DNA from 3 places in the Planococcus sp. TJ-301 genome. Region 2 is predicted to be linked to each of the others. Evidence: riboswitches for the same ligand, from Rfam matches in the RefSeq annotation. Region 2 holds a riboswitch; each other region holds the start of a gene.
What was found. A riboswitch is a leader RNA that binds a small molecule or an ion and turns the genes downstream of it on or off. The one in region 2 is predicted to bind lysine.

Region 1 (8,081 bases), 280 kb from region 2:
GATAAAGAAAAACTTCTTTTCGATACACCCGTACAAGTAGGCGATGGTTATAAAACAAATATTTATATGGCCGAAATTATGGATGGCAAGTTAGTGAATGAAGTTCAGATTATGGGAAATGCTGATTTATATGCAATCATCAGTATGACAGGCGCTTGGAGCGCGGACTCTAAAACAGCCTATGTTGGTACTACAACAGCGAAAGATAAATTCATCGATGCGGTCGAGATATTTACTATCGAGTAAAAAGAATTTCTAATATGAATGGCCAGAAGGTTCAGTTACACCCTTCTGGCCATTTATATTTTCACTTTAAAAAGCTTTAGATTAGTTTCTTTGATTACTTCCGATAACCTCATGATATGTAAACCGAATTCACGCCAAAGCTCTTTTAATCCTAGAGCACAGAGCTTAGATTGTAATGTTACATTCAGACACAAACAACCTGACGCTTCAAGAATATTTATATTAGTCTTCATTTAACACTTGATAAAGACTTACTTCGTAGTCAGAAATAGAGATGAAGTGATGAATCTCTGATGGATTTAGTCCTCTCAAGACTCCTTGAACCGTTCCTAGAAGCAGCGGTGCCTGTGCGCCGATTTCTAATTGATACATTACTTGATCGGCATCGTAAGAATCAAAAAAGTAGGCATAATCCCCTCTGACGCAAAGGGCGTGAGATCCATGCAATATTTCAGGAATTGAATAGGAACAGAAACCCCGTGTCTTGGGGTTCACTTCAACCAGCTGAAAATCGGTGTATGGAAAGAGCCATACGTTGTCCCCTTCGCCTTTGCAAAGTGCATAACAATCATCGATTACGCACGGATCCGACAAATCGGAATGATAGCGGAAGAGGACTTTTCCCATAAGGTTAAAAAGCACGAGCCCTTCGGTGGAAATGCCGTTTCCATAGACCCCTTCATCAAAATAGCTGATCCATATCCCTTCTTTTCCAACAGCTATCTCTTCAATTGCCTCTCCCCCGTTAAAGGAATGGATGAGGTGGCCGGTCAGATTGATGATAAATACATTTTCTTCGTTTTCCTCATTTTCATAGGTAGCTACCAAAATGTGAAGGTCATCAACCCACCGGATACGCGATAAGCTATACCGCGTAAAGGAAACATCTATTTCGACACCCTTCAATTGAATGACTGTCTTGTTATTTTTCTGGAGAATCACGGCCGTTCCGTATCGGCCCTTCCAGTCCGCATCAACAACTTCCACCGACTCTCCTTGATGGGAAGAAGACGAATAAATGATTTTTTTTGTTAGTCCTTGGCTCAAAAAAACTCCCCCTAATCCTCACGCCAAATGGTCTCATTCCTCTTTCTTCTCAATATACCAACAGAACGAAATGAAGGCTATATAATTCTAGTAATAAAAGCGTTCGTAAAAGTACACGTTTACGAACACTCTAAAAAAGCACAAAACCGCTAAAAAAACCGTTCGTAAACATGTCCAAACACTTTACGAACGTTCGCTATCCTCCAAACACTTTTTCGAACAGTTTCCGTCTCATCTAAAGAACGGAGAATTCCCATAGACAAACAAGCTCCAGCAAAAAAAGCCGCCGAGTCTTTTCTCGACAGCATAAAACCCGGGCTAGATGCCCGGGTTTTAATTTGTATCCGTTTCACGTGGAACAAAATCAGCCTTTTTTAACGAATTCCGATTTCAACTTCATCGGCCCGAAACCGTCAATCTTGCAATCGATGTCGTGGTCGCCTTCGACAAGTTTGATGTTCTTGGCCTTTGTGCCGATTTTCAGCACCGACGAACTGCCTTTTACTTTCAGGTCCTTTATCACTGTTACGGAATCGCCGTCTACCAGAACGTTGCCGTTTGCATCGCGCACAACTTTCACTGTTTCTTCCTCTTCCACTACAACCGTCCATTCGTGTCCGCATTCCGGACACACCAATAGATCTCCATCTTCATATGTATATTCCGATTTGCATTCTGGGCAATTTGGCAAAGTTTTCATTTCTTCAATTCCTCCCATCATCTAAGCAATATCTCAAGACGTTCCTTCCATATTACCACGCCTTGAGCCTCTTCAGAAAGTGAATATGAAACGAATTTTGGGACAGCTACTGCCCAGTCAATCGCGTAAAAAGCCTGCAGGGCGCAATGCCCGGCAGGCTGGATTTTGTTCTCTTTTTCGCTTAACGCAAGGTCCGCTTCAAAAACTCCTGAGTCCGCTCTTTCTTCGGGTTGTTGAAAATTTGTTCAGGCGGCCCTTCTTCAACGATGACGCCTTTGTCCATGAAGACAACCCGGTCTGCTACTTCTTTGGCAAATTCCATCTCATGCGTAACAATCAGCATTGTCAGCCCGCTTTTCGCCAAGTCTTTCATGACTTTCAGCACTTCGCCGACCATTTCGGGATCGAGTGCCGATGTCGGCTCATCGAACAGCATCACATCCGGTTCCATCGACAACGCACGCGCAATTGCCACACGCTGTTTCTGGCCGCCAGAAAGCTGTTCAGGCTTTGCATTGATGTATTGGTCCATGCCCACGACCTGCAGAAATTGCTTCGCTGTCTTTTCGGCATCTTGCCGCTTGCGCTTCAGCACTTTCATTTGCCCGACGACGCAATTGTTCAAGACATTGTGGTTATTGAACAAGTTGAATTGCTGGAACACCATGCCAAGTTTGGTGCGGTAGGAATGAATGTCATGGCGGTCATCAAGGATGTTTTCGCCATTATAGATGATCTTGCCGCCGCTCGGTTTTTCGAGCAGGTTGACACAGCGGAGCAGCGTCGATTTACCGGATCCGGACGACCCGATGACACATACTACTTCGCCTTTGCTGACAGAGAAATCGATGTCTTTCAACACTTCATGCGTTCCGAAGGATTTGCTTAAATGCTGGATTTCAATAACTTTTTCCATAAGGTCTCCTCTTCTGCTATTGCGGATTTCTTATTCTTTGATTTTATGTTCTGTGTCTTCTGCCGTGACCACTTGCATTGGCAAGCCGCCGATCATGCTGTAATTGGACGGCCCTGCCATTTTGCGCTCAAGCTTGCGCAGCAGGAGCGTGATGGTGAATGTCATGACAAAGTACAAGACGCAGGCGATGAAGAACGATTCGAAATACCGGAAATTATTGCCCGACACCGACTTGGTCTGGAAAAACAATTCCGTGACGCCGATAACGTTCAATACGGCGGTGTCCTTGATATTGATGACAAACTGGTTGCCGGTTGCCGGAAGGATGTTGCGCACTACCTGCGGCATGACGACGTTCATCATTGTCTGGAAATGATTCATGCCGATTGCCTGTGCCGCTTCGAACTGTCCTTTGTCGACAGAAATGATACCGCCCCTGACGATTTCCGACATATAAGCGCCCGTATTAATGGAGACGATGAAAATCGCCGCCGTAAAGACATCCATATCAATGCCGAAAGCCATCGCCGAGCCGTAGAAAATGACCATTGCCTGAACAATCATCGGCGTGCCGCGGAAAAATTCCACGTACGCGGACAGCAAGAAATTGATCGTTTTCTGGAACAAACGCTTCACGCCGCGCTCCGGCATCGGAACTGTATTGACAATGCCGATAATCAAACCGATTGCGGCACCGATCAACGTGCCGATGATGGAAATCAGCAATGTCATCCCTGCTCCGCGCAGGAACATTGGCCAATTATTTGTAAGTATGGTGATAACCCACTCAAGACTCATGGTTTTCCTCCTAAAAAAATTTAAAGCCGGCTGCATTTAGCTGCAGCCGGCACCGCCTAAACTTTTACTGGGCAGCTGGTTGGTTTTGAATAGCCTTATCCATGATTTCCTGGCGTTGCTCTTCTGAGATGCCAGTTAATGTTTCGTTGATCTGTTCTGTAAACTCGCTGCCTTTTTTCAAGCCGACAGCTACTGCCGTGTCATCTTCTGAAGTCTCAAAGCCGTCTGTGAATTCCACCATCGCGAAATTCTCGTTCGCTGCTGAAGCGCTGACCGCTTCCGGGCGTTCTGAAACATAGCCGTCAATCATGCCCGACTCAAGCGCTACCCGCATTGCTGGGAAGCTTTCCATTGCCGTCTCTTTGGAAACCCCTTCAATTTGGTCGATAACCGTATAATGGAACGTATTCAATTGCGCCGTTATTTTCGCGCCGCTGAAGTCAGCAAGCTCGCTCGCGCCTTCAAATTCGCCGCCTTTTTTCACAACCATCACCAATTCCGATGTGTAATAATGCTCGGAAAAATCGATGGTTTCTTTGCGTTCCGCTGTCGGCGACATGCCCGCCACAATGGCATCGATTTTGCCGGAGTTCAGTGCTGGGACCAAGCCGTCCCATTCCGTTTTGACGATTTCCAATTCTTTTCCGAGACCTTCCGCGATTTGTTTCGCGATTTCCACATCATAGCCGCCCGCGTATTCCGCATTGCCGGAAATTTTCACAGCGCCATTGGAATCATCGCTCTGCGTCCAGTTGAACGGCGCGTAGCCCGCTTCCATCCCTACTTTAAACGTCCCGCCTTCTTCAGTTGAACCTCCGCCTGAAGCTGCGTCTTCTTCCGATCCGCATCCCGCAAGCAACATGCCCAGTGAAAGCACGGCTGTTAACATCAATCCTGATTTCTTTTTCATCTTTTCATTCTCCCCCTTTGTGTTTTAAGTAAAATAATTCTGAATAGGCCAAAAAGGGCAGCTATGTACAAAAAAAGACCTGAGATAGACTCAGATCGCTATATGCATAGTTGCCCTAAATCCTCTTTTCCCGTATCGAGATAGCACACCGCGAAAGACTGGGAAGTCCAATGCGGCAGTCCTGCAATTATTCACTGCAGACCCAGCAAGTAATAATGAGAAATATTACAAACTTCGGCGGTCTTCCCTTCTCCATAGCATCCTTGTTTCTCAAACTCCTCTATGGACTAATAAATTCCGCGCCTCTACCTCACCGGAAAGTGAGGTCATATTCACTTGTTTTTCATAGTCTACATTATTACTTTTTTCCTGTCAACGCCGCTCCAAATTCTGTTCTGCGCTCTTTTTCCGCGTCTTATCATCCATCAAAACTATTCAAAGAAAAAGTAGTTGTTGTAATTAAGCGAATATCCAAATTTATTACTATTCTTGTTTTAAATGAAAGCATAAAAATATTTCACCTTCCAAAGCAAAGGACTGAAAAAGGCGAATCGGCTCTTTTAAAGATGGTCTGCCTTTTGTTTGCGCAATTATTCCCATACTTGCTTTAAAGTTTCCCTAAATAAAGAATTAAGCTTATCGGTTGGGTCTCCAATGCGCGGCGGCAATGTCTTTGCATAAGCTTCCAGCCCTTCAATTTCACTGTCCAAGAAATGATGAATGGCAGGAATCCGCTGTTCCAGATCCAGCTCTTCCCCCGCTTTCTTGCGCTCCAACAAATCGAGGATCTCCTCTTTCAAAATCCCCTCGGGCACAAGACCTTCCATTAACTCATAAAAATCAATCGGCGGAATGGTCTGGTGCTCTTTGATCCAAGTCGCAGCCAATACAGGACGCAATGCATAAAAATATTTTTTTATCTTTACCTCCTCTTTGTTGAGATGGGTCCGGTAATTACTTTTCGCCATATTTAAATAATGGTAGAGGCTTGCATTCGGAAAGAAAACTTCATCTTCCAAGGTCTTTAATTTTTCTTTGAACGAATAGGCTTCATAATACTGGATTTCGCTGTACATCCACTCCAGAAATGGTGGGTTGCTTTTCCGGAACAGCCGCAAAGCTTTCGTGATTTCCCAACCGCTGATGTCGAGCATGTCGTTAATGGGCATTTCAATGACATCCCGCTTCTCGCCGATGCCTTGCGGGTCGATGGCCAAATACCACTCCAGCTGATGAATATAGACGAAACGGACGTCGTAATCACTGTCCGTTGACGGAAATCCCCACGCCCGGCTGCCGGACTCAACCGCGAACAGCACTTTCACTTGAAACTGTTCTTCGATTTCTTTTAACTTTTCCTGTATCACCTGATCCATCAACGCCACCGCTTTCATTAATTTCACTTCTTATTTGATTAGCATAATTGATTTGCCACGGAATGCCAATTTGCCCACACATCCCATATACACCATAATAATTTATTTAAATATTCCGATAAATTAGAAGTTTAATGATTTCTTCGTTGTATAATGAAAGCAGAAATCATCTTGCATTCCAGGAGGCGAATGAACGCATGGCTCACACGAAACAGACCATCTTCATCAATGCTCCACTTGAAAAAGTTTTTCGCTACACCATCAATCCTGAAAATTGGGCACATTTCTACAACAATCTGGCTTCTCCGAAAAAAATTGACGGCAACGGTGAGGTCGGTACCGTCGTTGAAGCCGAGTATGCCATCATGGGCATGCATTTCCCTGAAACCATTCAAGTCACAGAATGCGAAATCACCGACAGCACCGCCAAATGGACGGGCATGATGAGCGGCAGTTTCAATGCCAGACAATCCAGCTATTACGTTACGAGAGACTCTGGTACAGAGGTCAGTTTTGAAATCGAAAGCTATATCCCGGATGACTTGTTCGGAAAAATCACCGACCGGATCATCTACGAACGGCTGAGCCGGAACTCTGCCTCCCATACCTTGGAAAACATCAAAGCCATTTGTGAAAGTTCCGAGTAGCAAAAAGGAAAGCGCGCTGCAAAGCGTACTTTCCTTTTTTGGTTGGCTTCTGGCCGTTGCTGCTATATATTTTAGGAAAGGCAGTAAGTTTTTTCAGAGCCCTGGTAAAATTGTTGAAAAGAGGTGCGAAGATGAAATCGATTATTTATACGGACGACAACAAGTTTCTTGCAGGCATTACGGTGAAGAACGAAGAAGCACCGGAAGCCAATAATATGGCGCTCCACGCATGCATGGATCCTGCTAAGATTGCCGAAAACCGGGCACTTCTTACAACATCAGTCAATAGCAGCATGAATGATCTCGTTTGCGCCCAGCAAACCCATAGCGCCAATTTCCACCGCGTGGAAACGTCGGACAAAGGCCGCGGCGCATTGGATTTGGCGAGCGCCATACCGGATACGGACGCTCTTTATACATACGAATCGTGCATCTTGTTGTCCAGCTTTGCTGCCGACTGCGTGCCGATCCTGTTTTTCAACGAATCGGCGGGAGTTGTCGGCGCCGTCCATTCCGGCTGGCAAGGGACGGCAAAAGAGATTTCATTGAAATTGTTCCAACACCTGATTGAAGTGGAACAATGCCGGCCGGAGGATTTTCGCATCCAGATTGGACCTGCCCTGAGTCAGGAGAAATTCGAAGTCGATGAAGACGTGTATTTGAAATTCAAGGCGCTTGGCTATGCGGACAGCTTTGCGTATTACAATGAAGAAACCGGCAAATACCACATCGACAACCAGCTTGTGGTGAAAAAGCAATGTGAACTCGCAGGCATCCCTGCAGATTCCATAGCGGTCGACCGGATCTGCACGTATCAGGATCCTTCCGGCTTTTCTTACCGAGAAAACCGGAAAGCCGGCCGCCATATGGCATTCATTATGAAAAAATAGAGGCAAAGCCAATCGCGAAAGGCATTCCAGTGAAAGCTGGAATGCTTTTTTTCATAGATATTAATCAAAATTGCTGCAAATAGCGTATTTTAATTGGATAGTTTTGGATTCACTTCCCTTGCCGAGCGAAATACTTTCTCTCAACTGCTAAATACTTTCCGCACGCAAAAAGGGGCGTCTCCGAAAGGACGCACCTGCCAAATCTATTCGTATTTAATGTTGCCTCAAGCTCTGTACAAAGGAAAATAGGAGCTGTTTTCGTCTTTCTCTTTTTCAAAACAAAGCATTTGGTACAACGCAGGATTGTGGATTTTCTTTCCGATATGGAATTCCAGCGGTGCGTCTTGGGTGAAAGTCTTTTTGAAGCGGTAAAGGTTGTCGTCCTGACCTGAATAGCCGCCGCCCAGATGAAACGCTTCCGCGCCCCCCGCCTGGCCCCATTCGGCGATTTTGAAAAGCAGCAAATTGTTCGCACCCAGGTTCCGATATGCCATTAATGATCCTGATAAATGATAGTGGATGAATTTGCCCTGGCTCAACACTAAGGTCGC
Region 2 (8,081 bases):
ACGATATTAGTGCTTCTTATTGTCTTTGTCATTTTCGCTTCGTTTTTTAATCAATTCTATTAGGAAGCTTATAAGTTCTGGATAATTATGAAAGTGTAGATGGGGGTTTTTGTACCTCTCTAACTTTCAAATAATAGGATAATTTGGTTGGGACGCTTTTATTGTGAATTTTGATGATATTATGGATGATAAGAAGTTAAAAACGAGACAGAGAATTGCTAGGGGCAAAAGGGGGAGCTGCTTGTGCAACAGCAGACGATGCAACGCAATAACATAAAGTTGCTTGGAAATGGGAAAAAAGCGTTGGTGTTCGGGCACGGTTTGGGCTGTGACCAAGATGTATGGAGTGCGATCACGCCTGCTTTTGAAGAGGAATTGGCCATCCCATGGGAGATGCCGTCCTGCAGGAGTTGGCTGATAAACTCTTGAGCGAAATTAAAAGCGGAGCGATCGTTGCACGAATGGGTGGAGAAGAATTCATCATTCTGCTGCCCGGGCATGCCATACAACCGGCAAAAGAATTTGGTGAAAAGTTGTGTGGGCGCCTCGAAAAGGCCGATTGGCGGCATGTCCCTATCACCGTCAGTATCGGAGTGGCGAGCTACCAAGTGAGAGACATTGCTAGGGAACTGTTCGCCCGTGCAGATAAAGCGCTTTATGCTGCAAAGAATGGTGGCTGCAATTGCGTAACAACAGGATGACGCGGAAACCGATTATTTCCTGGGCAATAAATAAGAGGAATTTTTCAGTATCCTAAATCGTTGACTGACAGGTATAATAAAAGACAATGAATGACAAACGCTACTTCGGGAGGTACCACATGAAAAGGGAAGTTACACTGCTCGGCCAACGGGTGGAAGAAGATAAATATTTAATCGCCCAATTGATCCAGGAAGAGGCATTAAAAGATGCCAGCCCGGCAGATGTTGCAGGCTATGGAGAGTTGCTGAAGGCGGTTATCGAGTTCCGTTCAGGGCTGATTGGATTGATCGGCAAATCCATCACGAATTTCCTTGATCCGCAACAGGCTTACGATGAGATTGCTGAATGGGGCCATGCCACCGGGAATTATTTCCTGAAAGAAGGCATGCAGCTCGATAGCGCTTTAGCGGAAACGAATATTTACCGCAAGCATATCGGGAAAGTTATCAAGTCGGAAGCTGTATACAAAGGCATAGAACTTGAAGTGCTTTTCGAGGTCATGGAATTTTTCCATAGCCTGCTTGACCATGCGGCGTATTCTTATAGTTTCGCGTACATCAATTCGTATCAAAAAAATCTTAAGGAAGCGCGCACGGAGTATTTGGAGCTGTCTTCGCCAGTTGTGCCCGTCAATGACGAAATTGCGATCTTGCCTCTTGTCGGTGCAATCGAAGTGGACCGCGCAGAACACATTCTGGAGAAAACGCTCATGTCAGTCGGCAATTTGGACGTTTCAACGTTGATCATCGATTTATCGGGTGTCGTGAAAGTAGATACCATGGTGGCACAACAAATTATCATGTTGACTGAGTCGCTGAAATTGATCGGTGTGCACGCTGTTCTGACCGGTATCCGGCCAGAAATTGCCCAGACGATTACGCATTTAGGTGTCGATGTCCGGCAGCTGGCACTTGGCGGCAGCTTGAAACAAGCCTTTAAAAAATTAACTGCTGAAACTTGATGCAAAAAACCCGCTGAAGCCTTTGCTTCAGCGGGTTTTTTATTATTGTGTAGCGGCCGTTTTTACTACCGGCGCTAAAGTTTCTTGTAACGTCAGTGTTTCTTGTTCCGTCAACGGAATCATCGGCAAGCGTACGCCGCCCACTGCTACACCAGCCCAGTTTAATGCTGATTTAACAGGAACTGGATTCGGTGCAGCAAATAACGAATTCATGACCGGCAGAAGTGTGCGGTGAAGCTGCGCGGCTTTTGCCGTGTCGCCGGCTTTAAAGCTGGAAATCATCACTTGCATTTCACGGCCGATGATATGGGCAGCTACAGATACGATGCCTGTTCCGCCAATTGCAAGAAGCGGCAAGGTCAAGCCGTCATCGCCGCTGTATAAACTGAACGTATCGGGTGTGCGTTCAATGATCTCGGCTGCGGCATCAAGGCTCCCGCTTGCTTCTTTGATGGAGACGATATTGTCGATTGCGGCTAAGCGCACAATGGTGTCGACTGACAGATTGACGACGCTGCGCCCAGGAATATTATATAGCATGACTGGCAGATGAGTGGCGGCTGCAATCGCTTGGAAATGCTGGAACATGCCTTCTTGTGAAGGTTTATTGTAATATGGTGTCACCAGCATAATGGCATCAACGCCCGCTTCTTCTGCACCGTGCGTCAACGTGATTGAAGCGCGTGTATTGTTTGAGCCGGTTCCTGCAATGACTGGAATGCGGCCTTGGACAGTATCGACGACAAACTTGAAGAGGTCGATCTTTTCGTCCTCCGATAAAGTCGGCGATTCGCCGGTAGTGCCTGCTACCACCAATGCATCGCTCCCGGTTTCAATTAAATGTTCCACTAGGGCTGCAGTTGCGGGGAAATCGATGTCACCGCTTGCGTCAAATGGCGTCACCATTGCTGTCACTACTTGTCCGAAATTCATAAATACCACCCTTTTCTCATTTTTTTGTGTGTTCTATTGTCTGCTGCTGCGTTGATCGTGCGTAATCAGAGGCGGCAAGCGTATCGGAAAAACAAAAAAGCAGCAACGAAGGGTCTCGTTGCTGCGATAGGATTAGCGTGTAAAGCGCTCAATCCATGCGTCAGATAGCCCTCCATATAGTCTCCTATATGACAGTCCTGCATTTGTTTAATGCAGACCCAGCAACATCGGCAATGAGCGCCTGGCCACTTCGGCAAATTCCCCTTTCAGCAGCTGTCATCGGATCTCATCATCCTCGAGCTGTCTACTGATGGTTTTTGCGCCTCTATCCTCACTCCGAAAAAGCGGAGCAAGAAATTATTGAATTAGCTAGACTTTACCAAATTCCTGCTTTAATTGCAAGTATGCAAGGCACTATTTTATAAGAATCGAGGAGATTTGATGGACGAACGGCAATACGATCACGACCTGAATATCCATACTTCAGGCATACAGCAGGGGTTCCATGATACCTTCCATTACAATCGCTACGAACCGACACCATATGAACTGCTCGAGACACTTTTCAATAGCTATCCTTTATCCCCGGAAGATAGGTTCGTCGATTTCGGCTCCGGCAAAGGGCGCCTCAACTTTTTGGTGCACCATTTGTTCGGCGCGGCATCGACCGGGGTCGAAATGGATCAGGGCCTTCACCAACAAGCCTGTGAAAACCTGGAGTCCTACGTGCAAAAGCGGCCAGCGGCAAAAGGGCGGATCCGTTTTGTCTGTACACTCGCTGAACAATACCGAATTCATCCCCACGACAATAAATTCTATTTTTTTAACCCATTTTCTGTTCAGATTTTCATCACGGTCATCAATAATATCCTGAAGTCCGTGGAACGTTCGCTGCGGAATGTCGAGCTGATCTTATTCTTTCCGTCAGAGGATTACATCGGCTATTTGGAGCATAGCACAGGATTTAAACAGTTCCAGGAAGTTGAACTGCCGGGAGTGGAAGGCGATTTAAGAGAGCGATTTTTAATTTACCGCCTCGATTGAAATGGATTAAAAGCGGTACCGAATGGGGTATAGCTTATAAAAAGTGAATGGCGAGGAGAGGAAATAGATGAAATGGAAGGGCAGAGCAGGCAGCGGCAACGTTGAAGACAGAAGAGGAAGAGGTGGCGGAGGCGGCGGCCTGATTGCCGGAGGCGGCATCGGCGGCTTGCTTATTGTTTTGTTGGTATCTTTTCTTGGAGGGGATCCGGGTGCGATGTTGGATACGATGGGCGGCGGATCGCAGTCAAATGAACCATATGTGGCATCCCAAGAAGAAGAGGAATTGGCGGAATTCGTGTCAGTCGTTCTTGCGGATACAGAACAGGTATGGACTGAAGTGTTCGCGGAAGAGGGCTTGGAATATGAGGAGCCGACCTTGGTGCTTTACACAGAGAGCGTTGATTCGGCATGCGGCACAGCGGGTGCGTCGGTTGGGCCGTTTTATTGCCCCGGCGACCAGAAACTCTACATTGACTTGAGCTTCTACGAAGAATTGCAGACCCAATTCCAGGCACCTGGCGATTTTGCGATGGCTTACGTCGTTGCGCATGAAGTGGGGCATCACGTACAAAACCTCCTTGGTACCATGGGCAAAGTGCAGCCGATGCGCAATAAGCTGAGCGAGGAAGATTATAATGAGCTTCAAGTGAAGCTTGAATTGCAGGCGGATTACTACTCGGGTGTCTGGGCGCACCACGCAGAAGGCATGGACCTCCTTGAAGAAGGAGATCTGGAAGAGGCATTGACGGCTGCCAGTGCGGTAGGCGATGACACCATCCAGCAACGGTCACGCGGCTATGTCGTTCCGGAAAGCTTTACGCACGGCACTTCGGAGCAGCGCAAGCGCTGGTTCTATAGAGGTTTTGAACATGGCGATCTGCGCAACGGCAACACGTTCAACGCAACCGGGTTATGACGCGACAATAGTTGATATTTTCGGCGATGTGATTCATTATTGAAATAGACAGTCTTTGCGCCTTGCGGCGGAGGGAAATTAGGTTCTGTGAAGGAAGTAAATCCATGCATGAAGAAAATATAACGCGCCTGTACATCGACGGCCGGGAAATTATTCTCATCGGTACAGCACACGTTTCGCGCCAAAGCGCGGTGCAGGTCAAAGAAGTCATTGAAGCGGAGCGGCCGGATTCGGTATGCATTGAGCTGGACGCCCAGCGCTACCAGTCGGTGACTGATAAGAGCAAGTGGAAAGAAACCGATATTTTCAAAGTCATCAAAGAAAAGAAATCCAGCTTGCTGCTGATGAACTTGGCGATCTCCTCGTTCCAGAACCGTCTGGCTGACCAGTTCGGCATCAAGCCGGGGCAGGAAATGCTGCAAGGCATTGAGTCCGCCAAAGACACCGGTGCAGAGTTGGTGCTTGCAGACCGCAACATCCAGGTCACTTTTTCCCGCATCTGGAGCAATATTGGCTTCATGGGAAAAGCGCAGCTGTTAACCTCCGTATTTTACAGTATTTTCAGCAGCGAAACGATTTCTGAGGAAGACCTTGAAAAGATGAAATCGCAAGATACGCTGAACGCTGTATTGAACGATTTCACCAAATCGTTTCCGAAACTGAAAACACCGCTTATCGACGAACGGGATCAATACCTGGCCCAAAAAATCAAAGACGCCCCAGGACAGAAAATAGTGGCGGTGCTTGGTGCGGCGCACGTACCAGGCATCACCAAAGAAATTCACCGCGAACACGACCTGGAGAAATTATCTGAAGTGCCGCCGAAATCGAAATGGCCAAAGATTCTTGGCTGGGCACTGCCGATTTTGCTGGTCGTCCTTTTGGCGATTACATTCTACAATAATCCCGCTGCGGGCATCGACGGCACGATCAGCTGGGTGCTTTGGACGGCGTCACTTGGCGCCATTGGAGCGGCGTTGGCGCTTGGCCATCCGCTCGCCATCCTGACTGCGTTTGTCGGAGGACCTGTCGGCGCACTTCATCCATTGCTCGCCGCAGGCTGGTTCTCCGGTCTAATGCAGGCATATGTCCGCCGCCCGAATGTCGGCGATTTTGAAACCTTGTCCAAAGATGTATTCACCCTTAAAGGCTTTTGGGACAATAAAGTCACGCGTGTCCTGCTTGTCGTCGTGCTGACAAACATCGGCACTTCCGCCGGGAACATCATCGGCGGGGCAGACGTCATTCGCCTATTCCTGAAAAACCTATAATTAAATTCGAAAGTCCGGACGCTTTGTGCGCCCGGCTTTTTTTCTTATGGCATGTATTGAAAGGGTTTTAGAACGGGTATAGAGAAGTAAACATACAGAGAGAAAGACATTACAGTTGGGGAGGAACAAATCATGGGCTTATTCCTTATGGGAATCCTGCTCTGGTCGCTGGTCATTGCATCGGTCATCTTGTTCGTCTACGGTTTATGGAAACGGTCATGGAAAGCGCTCGCTTGGAGCGGCGCGGCTTTGCTTTTGCCGATGGGCCTTATCGCCTTCGACGGAAGCGGAAGCATGTGGTTCAAGTTGAGCATAGTTCCACCGCTGTTAATTTTTGCGGCAGCATATTTCATGAAGAACAAAAGGGCTCAGCATATGCATTGAGCGCAAGGAAAAGGACCGGATATCTCCGGTCCTCTTTTTCTGCAATTTTCGATTGCCAATTTGGCCTTTCTTATATAAATATTATACAATAATTATACAGTAGAATAGTACATATATGAAGTTGAACTAAAGAAGTAGCATAATGAAATTCGCTCCGGATGCTTTGGGCAGTGCAAGGACGATTGTTTCTGCCCCTGCCCCTGTCTCTGTCCCTGTCCCTGTCCCTGCAGCGCTGCGCTAGCTTCGGGACATGAAAAACCGTTGCAACGCTGCGCTAGCTTCGAGACATTGAAGTCTATTGCAACGCTTTGCGCTTCGCAGCTGTTTTGCGGAATATCGATAATGGAAATTCATTGGTTCAACTAATATAGAAGCGGAGGAGGCACTACATGAAATACCTATTGGATCGCAGCAAATTATTCATATTCTTGATTTTTATTTTCACCGTTATCGGTGCATATGTTTTTGTCACGCTGCCACAGCGGGAAATTCCGGAGACGCCGCCGAACCTTGTGCTGGTGTCAACAATTTTGCCAGGCGCTGGCCCTGAGGAAATCGAAACAGCCATCACCAACCCGATTGAACAGGAATTGCAGAAAGTGGATGGCATATCGTCGTTGCAATCGGTATCAGCGAATTCCGCTTCCATCATCACGCTTGAACTGGAAGACGGCTTCGACCCGGATGAGCTGGTGACGGAAATGCAGCAACAAGTGCAGCGCGCATCGAGCAGCTTCCCTGAACAGGCGCAACAGCCGTCAGTAGAAAAGCTCGACCTGACATTCCCTCTTGTATCGTATATGTTCTACGGTGATGAAGAGGAGCTCCGCGGTATGGAGCAAGCATTAGCCGAACTGTCTGAAGAGGTGGCATCGGTGAACGGAGTGGCCGGCACCGCTGTCAAAGGCTTGAACAGCCAGCAGATCCTTATTGAACTGAAAGCAGACCAATTGGCAGCGAACAACTTGCAGACATTCGAAGTGCTGCAATCGCTTCAACAGGCTAATCAGCCGCTGTCACTCGGCACCCATGACAATGGCAACGAACGGGTGGTTTTGACGGTGCAGCAGGAGCAAGGCATCGAAAAACTGAGAAAACTGCAGGTCGGTTCTGCGGCAGTGCCGCTTGAAGACATTGCAGTGATTGAAACAGTGGATGGCGAAACCCAAGACATTGTCACGTTCGAAGGCGAACGAGCCATTTCGTACACGGTATTTCTTCAAACGGGCCAGGACGTGCCTGGCGTGGATGAAAACGTATCCCAAGTGATTGACGCATTCAATGAAGACTTGCCTGCTGGCGTTGAGGCGGAACGCTACGAATCACAGGCTGAAAATGTCATCTCGATTTTTGAAGGATTGTATGTGTCGCTCTTGATTGCCGTACTTGCCGTGCTTGTGGTGACGACCGCCGGATTGACGCTATTCGGTGCATTTGTAGTTGCGGTGACGGTTCTATCCTCGGTATTGATCGGGATGATCCCGATTCCATCGATGGGCGTCGACTTGAATCAGATATCGGTCATCGGTTTAATCATTGCGATCGGTATTTTGGTCGATGACAGCATCGTCGTCAATGACAACATTCAGCGCCGCTACAAGCTGGGTGACGCCCCATTAGACGGCGCTGTCAATGGCGTCAAAGAAGTTTTTTCCTCAATCATCGCTTCCAGTTTAGCAATTGTCGTGACGTTTTCTCCGCTCTTGCTGCTGTCAGGGGGGAATGGCGCGTTCATCAAAGCATTGCCGAGCATTCTCATCACGACAATCATCGCGTCTACGATACTTTCGATTACTTTAGTGCCGATGATGCAGTTTTTAAAGACAAAACGCCGCTCGAAAAAAATATCCGACACACCTGGTTTTCTGGG
Region 3 (8,081 bases), on a different contig from region 2:
AACATCTTTGTCACCACCTATCAACTATCTGCTGCTGCAGTCTGTATATCCCCTAGCCGTTGGCGTTCTTTGGCTGCGGCATTCACCTGCTCATCTGCATGGTAGCTGCTGCGCACAAGAGGACCTGCCTGGCAATGCGAGAATCCTTTATCCATTGCAAGTTGCCAAAGTTCCTTGAATTCCTTCGGCGAATAATATTTTTGTACCGGCAAATGCTTTTTCGAAGGCTGCAGGTACTGGCCAATTGTCATGATATCCACATCGTTCGCACGCAGATCATCCATCACTTCAAGGATTTCATCATGGGTTTCGCCCAGTCCGAGCATCAATGACGATTTCGTCGGGATTTCTGGACGGATTTCTTTGGCGCGCCGCAGTACTTCCAGTGAGCGGTCGTAGGTCGCCCGAGCTCTGACTCGCGGCGTCAAGCGGCGCACCGTTTCAATATTGTGATTCAGGATATCCGGCTCCGCTTCCATCAGCCGCTGCAGGTTCTCGTAAACGCCGCCCATATCCGATGGCAGCACTTCCACTGTTGTAAACGGGTTGGCACGTTTGATGGCCCGCACCGTTTCAGCAAACACTGCAGACCCTCCGTCTTTTAAATCATCCCTTGCTACAGCAGTAATGACCGTATGCTTCAAGTTCATCAGCTCGACGGATTTAGCAACGCGTTCAGGCTCCTGCAAATCGAGCTCGTTCGGTAGACCTGTTTTCACTGCGCAGAAACGGCAAGCGCGGGTGCAGATTGCTCCTAAAATCATGAAAGTGGCAGTGCGCCGCGTTCCCCAACATTCGTGTATATTCGGGCATCGGGCTTCTTCGCAAACAGTGTTCAAATTATTTTCACGCATCATTTTTTTCAGATCCGTGTAGTTTTCATTTGTGTTCAGCTTAATCTTTAACCAATCGGGCTTTCTAAGATGTTCCTGCTTTGTAGACACGTTCATCGTCCCCATTCATGTTGGTTTTGTAAACGCCAGCTTTTCTCTTCCAAATGTACCATAAAGACTACTTGCCCACAATATGCCTGACTTCCCCTTGCACTGTCGGACAACATAAAAACCCGGAAGCGCAACCGCTTCCGGGTCTTCGAATTATGCAGCTCTTTTGGCTTCCTTGCTTTTTTTGACAGCGTGCCCGATGCTTGCGCCCAGGCCGCCCCAAATGATGACCATACCAATGATCATTACAACAATAGCTTCAGTTGACATTGTGTAAGTCCCCCTTATTTGTGCTCGTCGAACTGAGCATGGTCTTTATGCCATTTTCCGACTGAGAAGAGAATTCCCAAAACGATTGCGGCAATTGCTACGCCAGCGCCGCCGAACATGATGAACGTATCGGTATAACCTTCGTAGTTCCCTGTGTCGTTATCGAACTCTTTTAGAAGGTTCGTTTTCAACAAACCAAACATCATATAGCCCAAAACAATTGGAGTTACTACGCCTAAGCAGATTTTCCACCAGCCGCCAAGATGAATATCCGAGATAGCGTTAGCATGGTCTCTCAGCATATCCGCTTTGCGGAATACCCAAACGATCAAGACCACTTCCACTAAGCCGATAGCTGCGACACCAAATTGGTTGATGAAATAATCAGCAGCATCCAGGAAGAACAGTCCGCCTTGCGTTGCGAACAAGATAGAAATCAATGCCGCAAGACCGCCGCCTATAGCGATGGCTTTATTGCGGCCCAAGCCGAATTTTTCAGAGAAGCCCGCAACGTAAGTTTCTGTGATTGAAATCAATGAAGTCAATCCTGCAAGCGTCAAGGACAAGAAGAACAATGCCCCGAACAGCCCATTAAAGCCAGGGAATTCATTAATAATTTGCGGGAAGACAACGAATGCCAATCCTACACCCGCTGCAGCCACATCTGCTACTGCAACGCCTTGCTGGTTTGCCATGAAGCCAAGTGCCGCAAAAACACCAATACCGGCAAGCAACTCAAAAGCCGAGTTGGCAAATCCAGTGATGAATGCATTGTTTGTGATATCCGATTTTTTCGGAAGGTAACTTGAATAAGTGATCATGATTGCAAACGCAACAGACAAACTGAAGAAAATATGCCCGTATGCCGCTACCCAAACCTGAGGATTCATGATGGCATCAAAATTCGGTTTGAAGAAAGCATCAAGACCCATCGCTGCTCCATCCAGCGTTAACGCACGGACAACAACGATCAAGAAGATGACGACCAATGTCGGAATGAAAATACGGTTCGCCATTTCAATTCCTTTTTTAACTCCTGCAAATAGAATTCCCAGTGTGATGGCCCATACAAGCACCAACGGAATGAATACACCCCATACTATTCCGCCAGTTTGCCCTGGTGTCACTGTCAATTGAAGGAAATCGTTAAACAGAAATGCTTCGGTGTCTGATCCCCAAGCCTGGTTGAATGAGAAAATCGTGTAACGCATAGACCAAGCGATGATAACTGCATAATAGGTGGATATGACAAATGAGACAAATACTGCCCACCAGCCCAGCCACTCCATTTTCTTGCCGCCCATTCTAAAGAATGATAACGGTGCGGATCCACGGTATTTATGCCCAATGGTGAATTCTAAAATTAGAATTGGTATCCCTGCGGTCAACAGAGCGAATAAGTACGGTATAAAGAATGCTCCTCCACCATTTTCATAGGCTACATATGGAAAACGCCAAATGTTCCCCAAACCTACCGCCGAGCCGACTGCCGCTAAAATAAAACCGGCGCGTGTGCCCCATTGCGAACGTTCCATTTTTCTTCCCCCTTTTTTGTCTTCTTCCATTTTTCTTACAGAAAAATAGGAAGTTTGTTTATTTTCAGATTATTGACTAATCTAAAATTAGTATAACTATGGGTTCCTCTAAAGTAAAGATAATTCCGGAAAAAATTTCTTAAAAACTATTACTGCAATAATAAAAAAGCAGAGATCCAAGATCTCTGCTTTTAAAACCACTAGCTATTTGCTTGTTTTTCTAAAATTGTAGTTCGTTTTGACCATACAAGGAATAATACTGCTAAAATGACTATGACTGTCAGTAGCGACCATAGAAGTGAACCTGTAAAACCTATTACGATGTAGCCGACCGCTGCTATAGCAGCTGCAGTCAATGCATAAGGCAATTGAGTCAACACATGGTCCATATGGTTGCTTCCTGCACCGGTAGACGACAGAATCGTCGTATCGGAAATTGGTGAACAATGGTCTCCGAACACTGCGCCTGCCAAAACCGCTGCAAGTGCTGGCAGCAGTAATTCTGGTGCAGCTTGTGCCATGATATTTCCGGCAATTGGCAGCAAGATCCCGAAAGAGCCCCATGAAGTTCCTGTTGAGAAGGCCATGATTCCTGCAAGTACGAAAAGCAGCACAGGAAGGATTTCAATCGGCATATTGCTTTCAGTAACAAAATCAGCCAAATACAGTCCTGTCTCCAATGCACCAATCAAATAACTCAACGACCATGCAAAAATCAAAATCAGCACAGCTCCAAGCATAGAACGGATGCCTTCAAAGATGCCTTTTCCAACCCAAGACGCTTTCGCTGTTTTATTGTGTTTGAATTGGCGAACGTACAATAGGATGGAAGAAATCGCACCCAATAAACCGCCGGCCATCAAAGAAGCAGGAACATCCGTGTTTTCAAAAATTGCCCAGATATCCAAGATCTGCCCTGCATTCTGGTAACCGGTCCAAATCATTGCCCCGATCGTTCCTGCAACCAGCAAGATGATCGGCAAAAGCAGATCCGTCACACGGCCGTGACCATGGACCGGGAAGTCTTCTTTCATCTCCCCAGGAATTGTTTTCTTGGCATCGAATAGTTCGCCCGTTGTAATAGCGCGTGTTTCGTGTTTTTTCATAGCACCGAAATCGACATCGCGCACTGCGACGAAAAAGACGATTGCCAATGCTGCGACTACGTAGAAATTCATCGGAGCCATCCAGATGAACGCTTCAAGCGCAGACATCTGAACAAAAGTCTGTGCCGACAAGATGCTGGCGATGATTCCGATGATTGCCGCTCCCCAGCTGGAAACAGGCGAAATAACACAAACAGGTGCAGCCGTTGAATCGATGAAATAAGCAAGTTTAGCGCGTGAAATTTTGTAGCGGTCCGTAATCGGACGTGCTACTTGGCCAACTGCCAACGCATTGAAATAATCATCGATGAAAATGACCATTCCGAGCACGACTGTCAGCACTTTTGCGCCTCGGCGTGTTTTGATGCGTTCAGATGCCCAATCGGCAAATGCCATACTGCCGCCCGACAGGCTGACAAACGCGGTAATGATTCCGAGCAAAAACAAGAACAGCAGGATAAAGACGTTATAAGCGTTGAACCCTCCGTCCCAGAACGTGATGGCAAATGAATTGAAGATTTCCGTAGCGGCTTGCACCGGCGCGAAAGAAGTCAAAATGAACGCCGCAGCGACAATCCCTGCGCCAAGCGACAACAGTACACGTTTTGTCAGCAGGACCATGACGATTGCCACGATTGGCGGCAAAATCGAAAAAATAGTGTTTTCCATGTTAAATTCCTCCTTTTTTAATAGGATGGAAGAGAAAGTAAGAAAAAAAGGCTGATTGTTCCCAATGGATACAATCAGCCTTCTACAATTCGTCTGTGTGGTAAAACATCAAACAACCCTGTAGCTCTTCGTCTATGCAAAACACAGACGACAGTGACATTCTTGTTCAGAATGACCCCAGCCTCTTTTTCAGTGACAGCTGAAAAAGAAACTTCGGCAAAACCCCCTTTCGGATGCGAGCAACCATGTCATACCCCCGCACCCTACTGATAAGCCTTGCAGCCTCTACCCATCGATATTGAATTCATTAAAAGCATAGCGCACAATATTAATGAAATCAAATGAATTTCAACTCCGAATATTCACTCATTTCACCGGTTTAGTGCGGAAAAATTGGCTAAAGACATCGCGCAGAAATTCCGGCATGAAATACGTTTTCGGAGCACGCTTCAGCTCCGGGAAAAAATAGCCGAACGTGAACATATCTAGTGTGATCAAGTTGAACATTTCATCATGCCGCGCGCGGCGGCCGCCAATGTGCAGCTCATGCCCGACCAATGAAAAGTTGACGCGGACCATGTTGCCGAAAACCGCCCCTCTGAAACCCATCCCTTTCAATTCGATATTCGGCCAGTCAGCGTTCAACGATTGAAGAAAGATTTCTTTCAGTTCTGCACCACTCAACTCGATCATGCACAAATTGATCGGATGCGGCAACATCTTATGGAAATCGTAACGCGTTGTCTCGCCGAGCGGCATATCTTCCATGAACAACCCAGCATTGAACAACGCACAATCCGCACCGGAGTATTCCAGCATCGCTTGGCCGAAAAGTTCAGCAAGTTCTGAGTCTTTGAACCACTCTGCCTTTAAAGGCTTGTCGTTGTAAAAGACCGGTTCGTTCAGCTGCATTTTGCCCTCCTCAATGAGCATGTCATTGAACCCTTCATCATTGCTGCGCAGATCGGCCGTTTCAATCAGCTCTGCTTCCCGCTCCCCCGTAACTGGGTCGATTGTGATATGGCCTATAAACATGCCGAACTTCCCGGCAGCACCGAGCAGCGAATCATTGATCATTTTCCCTTCGTGGAAAATATGGTGGGTATGCGCGCCAAGGATGATATCCAAGTCGCTGCACATTTCTGCAAGCAGCTCATCTTCCCTGATACCAAGATGCGAAAGGCAGACGATAAAATCGACGGTCCCCTTCAGCTCTGCGGCGGCTTCAACAATGGATTGCTTAGCATCTGACACTGTCCAGCCAAGGCGCTTGTAAAAAGGCGTGAATTCCGCAGTCGCCCCGACCAACCCGATTTTCCGGCCCTCCGCAGTCGAGACGACTGCTGATGGTTTTGCCCAAGACGGACGGCGGCCTTCAGCGGTGAAAAGATTTGATACCACCACATCAAAATCAGCTTGTATATATAACTCGTCCAATTCTTTTTTCGACAAAGTAATGCCTTCATTGTTCCCAATGGTCACTGCATCATAGCCAGCATCGTTTAGAAGATCCACATTGCCTTTCCCGGCAGTCCCTTCACTAAAAGGGTGCGAACGGTCAACATGGTCGCCGATATCCAAAATCAAGCATGTATCGCCCGCCTCCTCATGCCAGCGCTTGCGTTCATGCAAAAAGGCACGGATCTCCGGCCAATGTGAAAAATGGCTGTGGAGATCATTTGTATGATAAATATGAATAATTTCCCCCATGTTCTGCACCTCTTTAAATACTGAATAATCCCTCATAAATCGAACGCAAGCCAAGGATCAGCAACGCTAGCCGCAAAATGACGACAAGCGTCTCCGATTTTATCTTTTTGTTCAATGACGCACCAATCTTAGCTCCGATGTACGCCGTAGGCACAATCGCAAGTGTATAAATCCAAGGCACATTGCCTAGTGAAATATGCGTGATTGAATTGATAATGGAAGATAAGAACACCATCAACATTGACGTACCGACCGCGACATGCGGCGGGAACAAGAACAGTAGGATCATAGCGGGCACCATAATGGACCCTCCACCGATGCCGAATAGCCCCGATGCGAAACCGACGCCGAACGTCAACAGCAAAGCGAACCATATTGGATAACCATAAACATATTCCTTGTTCATCGAATCCGTGAATGTGTTCTTTTTACCGTTTTCAACAAACCAGTAGACAACCTTCAATTTGTCCCTAACCAATAATAATAGGGATAAGAAGACTAGCAGAATGCCGAAATACAAATTGAATGATGGCAGGTCGAGCCCTTTATTGACAAAGGCGCCTACTACTGTACCCGGAGCGCTCCCTGCAAAGAAGATAAGCGCGCTCCGGTAGTCGACCGTCTTGACCTTTATATAAGACAATGTGGAAGACAAGCCGGTGAAAATCATCATGATGACAGATAAACCGACGATTTGCTGAGGGCTCAAATCGGGGAAGAAAGCGACAGTGGCTACTAGGAACAACATCGCCGGAACCAGAATAACCCCGCCTCCGAGTCCGATCAACGCTCCCACTATGCCCGATAACAATCCTACAATCGCCAGCAATACAAATTCCATTAAAATCCTCCTTCAAATAAATCCAGTTGCTTTGCGGACAAACCATTGAATTCCAAGCCGTTCATGCTTTGGAACTGTTTGGCATCCCCAGCCGCATGCCCGCCGGAATTATTATTGAATATGACATAAACGGTTTCGGAAGATTTCTGAAGGGTTTCAACCGCGCTGCTGATTTCACGCAATTCTTCTTCGTTGTAATCATACAAATAACGAACTTCGCGCCACTTTTGGCCTCCGCCTGGATTTGTCCAGCCGTGCACATTACGCCCGTGGATACGCAATAGTGCTTTGTCACCGCGCGTTGACGCTGCCACTAGCGGGACAGAACCATCCCCTGCCTGCGGTTCGTCGCATACCGTATGGATCAAGTTGTTTTCCTTCAAAAATTCCAGCGTTTTATCGCGGAATTCCGGCGCATACCAGGACTGGTGGCGGAATTCAATCGCCATGTCGAACTCTTGTAGATGGCCGGTGATTTCTCTTATTTGTTCCACATTATCCTTCTGACAATCAAACCAAGGTGGAAATTGCAGCAGCACCATCGCCAATTTCCCCGCTTCCTTCATGGGACGGATCGATAAGCGAAACGCTTCAAACATTTCTTCTCTACTGTCAAAAGGGTTTTCCCCGCGCAGATGGCCAGTCATGCCTTGGTAGGCTTTCACAACGAACTGAAAACCATCTGGCGTCTCATTTATCCACTTGGTGATGTTGCGCGCCGGCTGAACGGCATAGAATGAAGAATCCAGCTCGACAATCGGGAAATGGGCACTATAATCAATGAGTTTTTCAGTCTTTTTCGAATCCGGGCTGTAGACGTCCGGATGGTCGCCCCAACCTGTCAATCCTACGTTTATCATCGTCCCGCCTCCATTTTTCACTGTTATTTTATGATAGCATAGAAAAAAACGAACGTCTTTTATGAGGACGCTTCATAATCGTTTGTGTCAGCTTTCAGCCTTTTGCTGAATAAGGAGTGAATGGGTATCATTTAGCAATTTCTTCT

Region 1: linked by a shared signal. The riboswitch ahead of AC4EHJ_RS10545 (transporter substrate-binding domain-containing protein) and the one ahead of dapA (4-hydroxy-tetrahydrodipicolinate synthase) in region 2 are both predicted to bind lysine.
Region 3: linked by a shared signal. The riboswitch ahead of AC4EHJ_RS15595 (Na+/H+ antiporter NhaC family protein) and the one ahead of dapA (4-hydroxy-tetrahydrodipicolinate synthase) in region 2 are both predicted to bind lysine.

What each region holds. Positions count from the first base shown of each region.
Region 1 covers NZ_JBZDOH010000001.1:2,160,554-2,168,634, forward strand. The annotation lists gene AC4EHJ_RS10520 (TolB-like translocation protein) at 1-246, shown strand, start outside; gene AC4EHJ_RS10525 (YxiH-YxzG fusion protein) at 469-1,293, opposite strand; gene AC4EHJ_RS10530 (zinc ribbon domain-containing protein YjdM) at 1,658-1,993, opposite strand; gene AC4EHJ_RS10535 (amino acid ABC transporter ATP-binding protein) at 2,175-2,909, opposite strand; gene AC4EHJ_RS10540 (amino acid ABC transporter permease) at 2,940-3,707, opposite strand; gene AC4EHJ_RS10545 (transporter substrate-binding domain-containing protein) at 3,772-4,617, opposite strand; lysine riboswitch at 4,751-4,933, opposite strand; gene AC4EHJ_RS10550 (nucleotidyltransferase domain-containing protein) at 5,208-5,993, opposite strand; gene AC4EHJ_RS10555 (SRPBCC family protein) at 6,191-6,640, shown strand; gene pgeF (peptidoglycan editing factor PgeF) at 6,772-7,530, shown strand; gene AC4EHJ_RS10565 (lipid II:glycine glycyltransferase FemX) at 7,755-8,081, opposite strand, start outside.
Region 2 covers NZ_JBZDOH010000001.1:1,878,556-1,886,636, reverse strand. The annotation lists gene AC4EHJ_RS09265 (Yip1 family protein) at 1-63, shown strand, start outside; gene AC4EHJ_RS09260 (hypothetical protein) at 244-429, shown strand; gene AC4EHJ_RS09255 (GGDEF domain-containing protein) at 387-701, shown strand; gene AC4EHJ_RS09250 (STAS domain-containing protein) at 821-1,663, shown strand; gene dapA (4-hydroxy-tetrahydrodipicolinate synthase) at 1,706-2,596, opposite strand; lysine riboswitch at 2,754-2,932, opposite strand; gene AC4EHJ_RS09240 (class I SAM-dependent methyltransferase) at 3,038-3,640, shown strand; gene ypfJ (KPN_02809 family neutral zinc metallopeptidase) at 3,708-4,556, shown strand; gene AC4EHJ_RS09230 (TraB/GumN family protein) at 4,661-5,827, shown strand; gene AC4EHJ_RS09225 (hypothetical protein) at 5,960-6,211, shown strand; gene AC4EHJ_RS09220 (efflux RND transporter permease subunit) at 6,601-8,081, shown strand, end outside.
Region 3 covers NZ_JBZDOH010000004.1:164,045-172,125, reverse strand. The annotation lists gene AC4EHJ_RS15615 (YutD family protein) at 1-5, opposite strand, end outside; gene lipA (lipoyl synthase) at 21-944, opposite strand; gene AC4EHJ_RS15605 (methionine/alanine import family NSS transporter small subunit) at 1,098-1,214, opposite strand; gene AC4EHJ_RS15600 (sodium-dependent transporter) at 1,229-2,749, opposite strand; gene AC4EHJ_RS15595 (Na+/H+ antiporter NhaC family protein) at 2,950-4,524, opposite strand; lysine riboswitch at 4,638-4,820, opposite strand; gene AC4EHJ_RS15590 (bifunctional metallophosphatase/5'-nucleotidase) at 4,891-6,234, opposite strand; gene AC4EHJ_RS15585 (sulfite exporter TauE/SafE family protein) at 6,248-7,075, opposite strand; gene AC4EHJ_RS15580 (DUF72 domain-containing protein) at 7,075-7,935, opposite strand.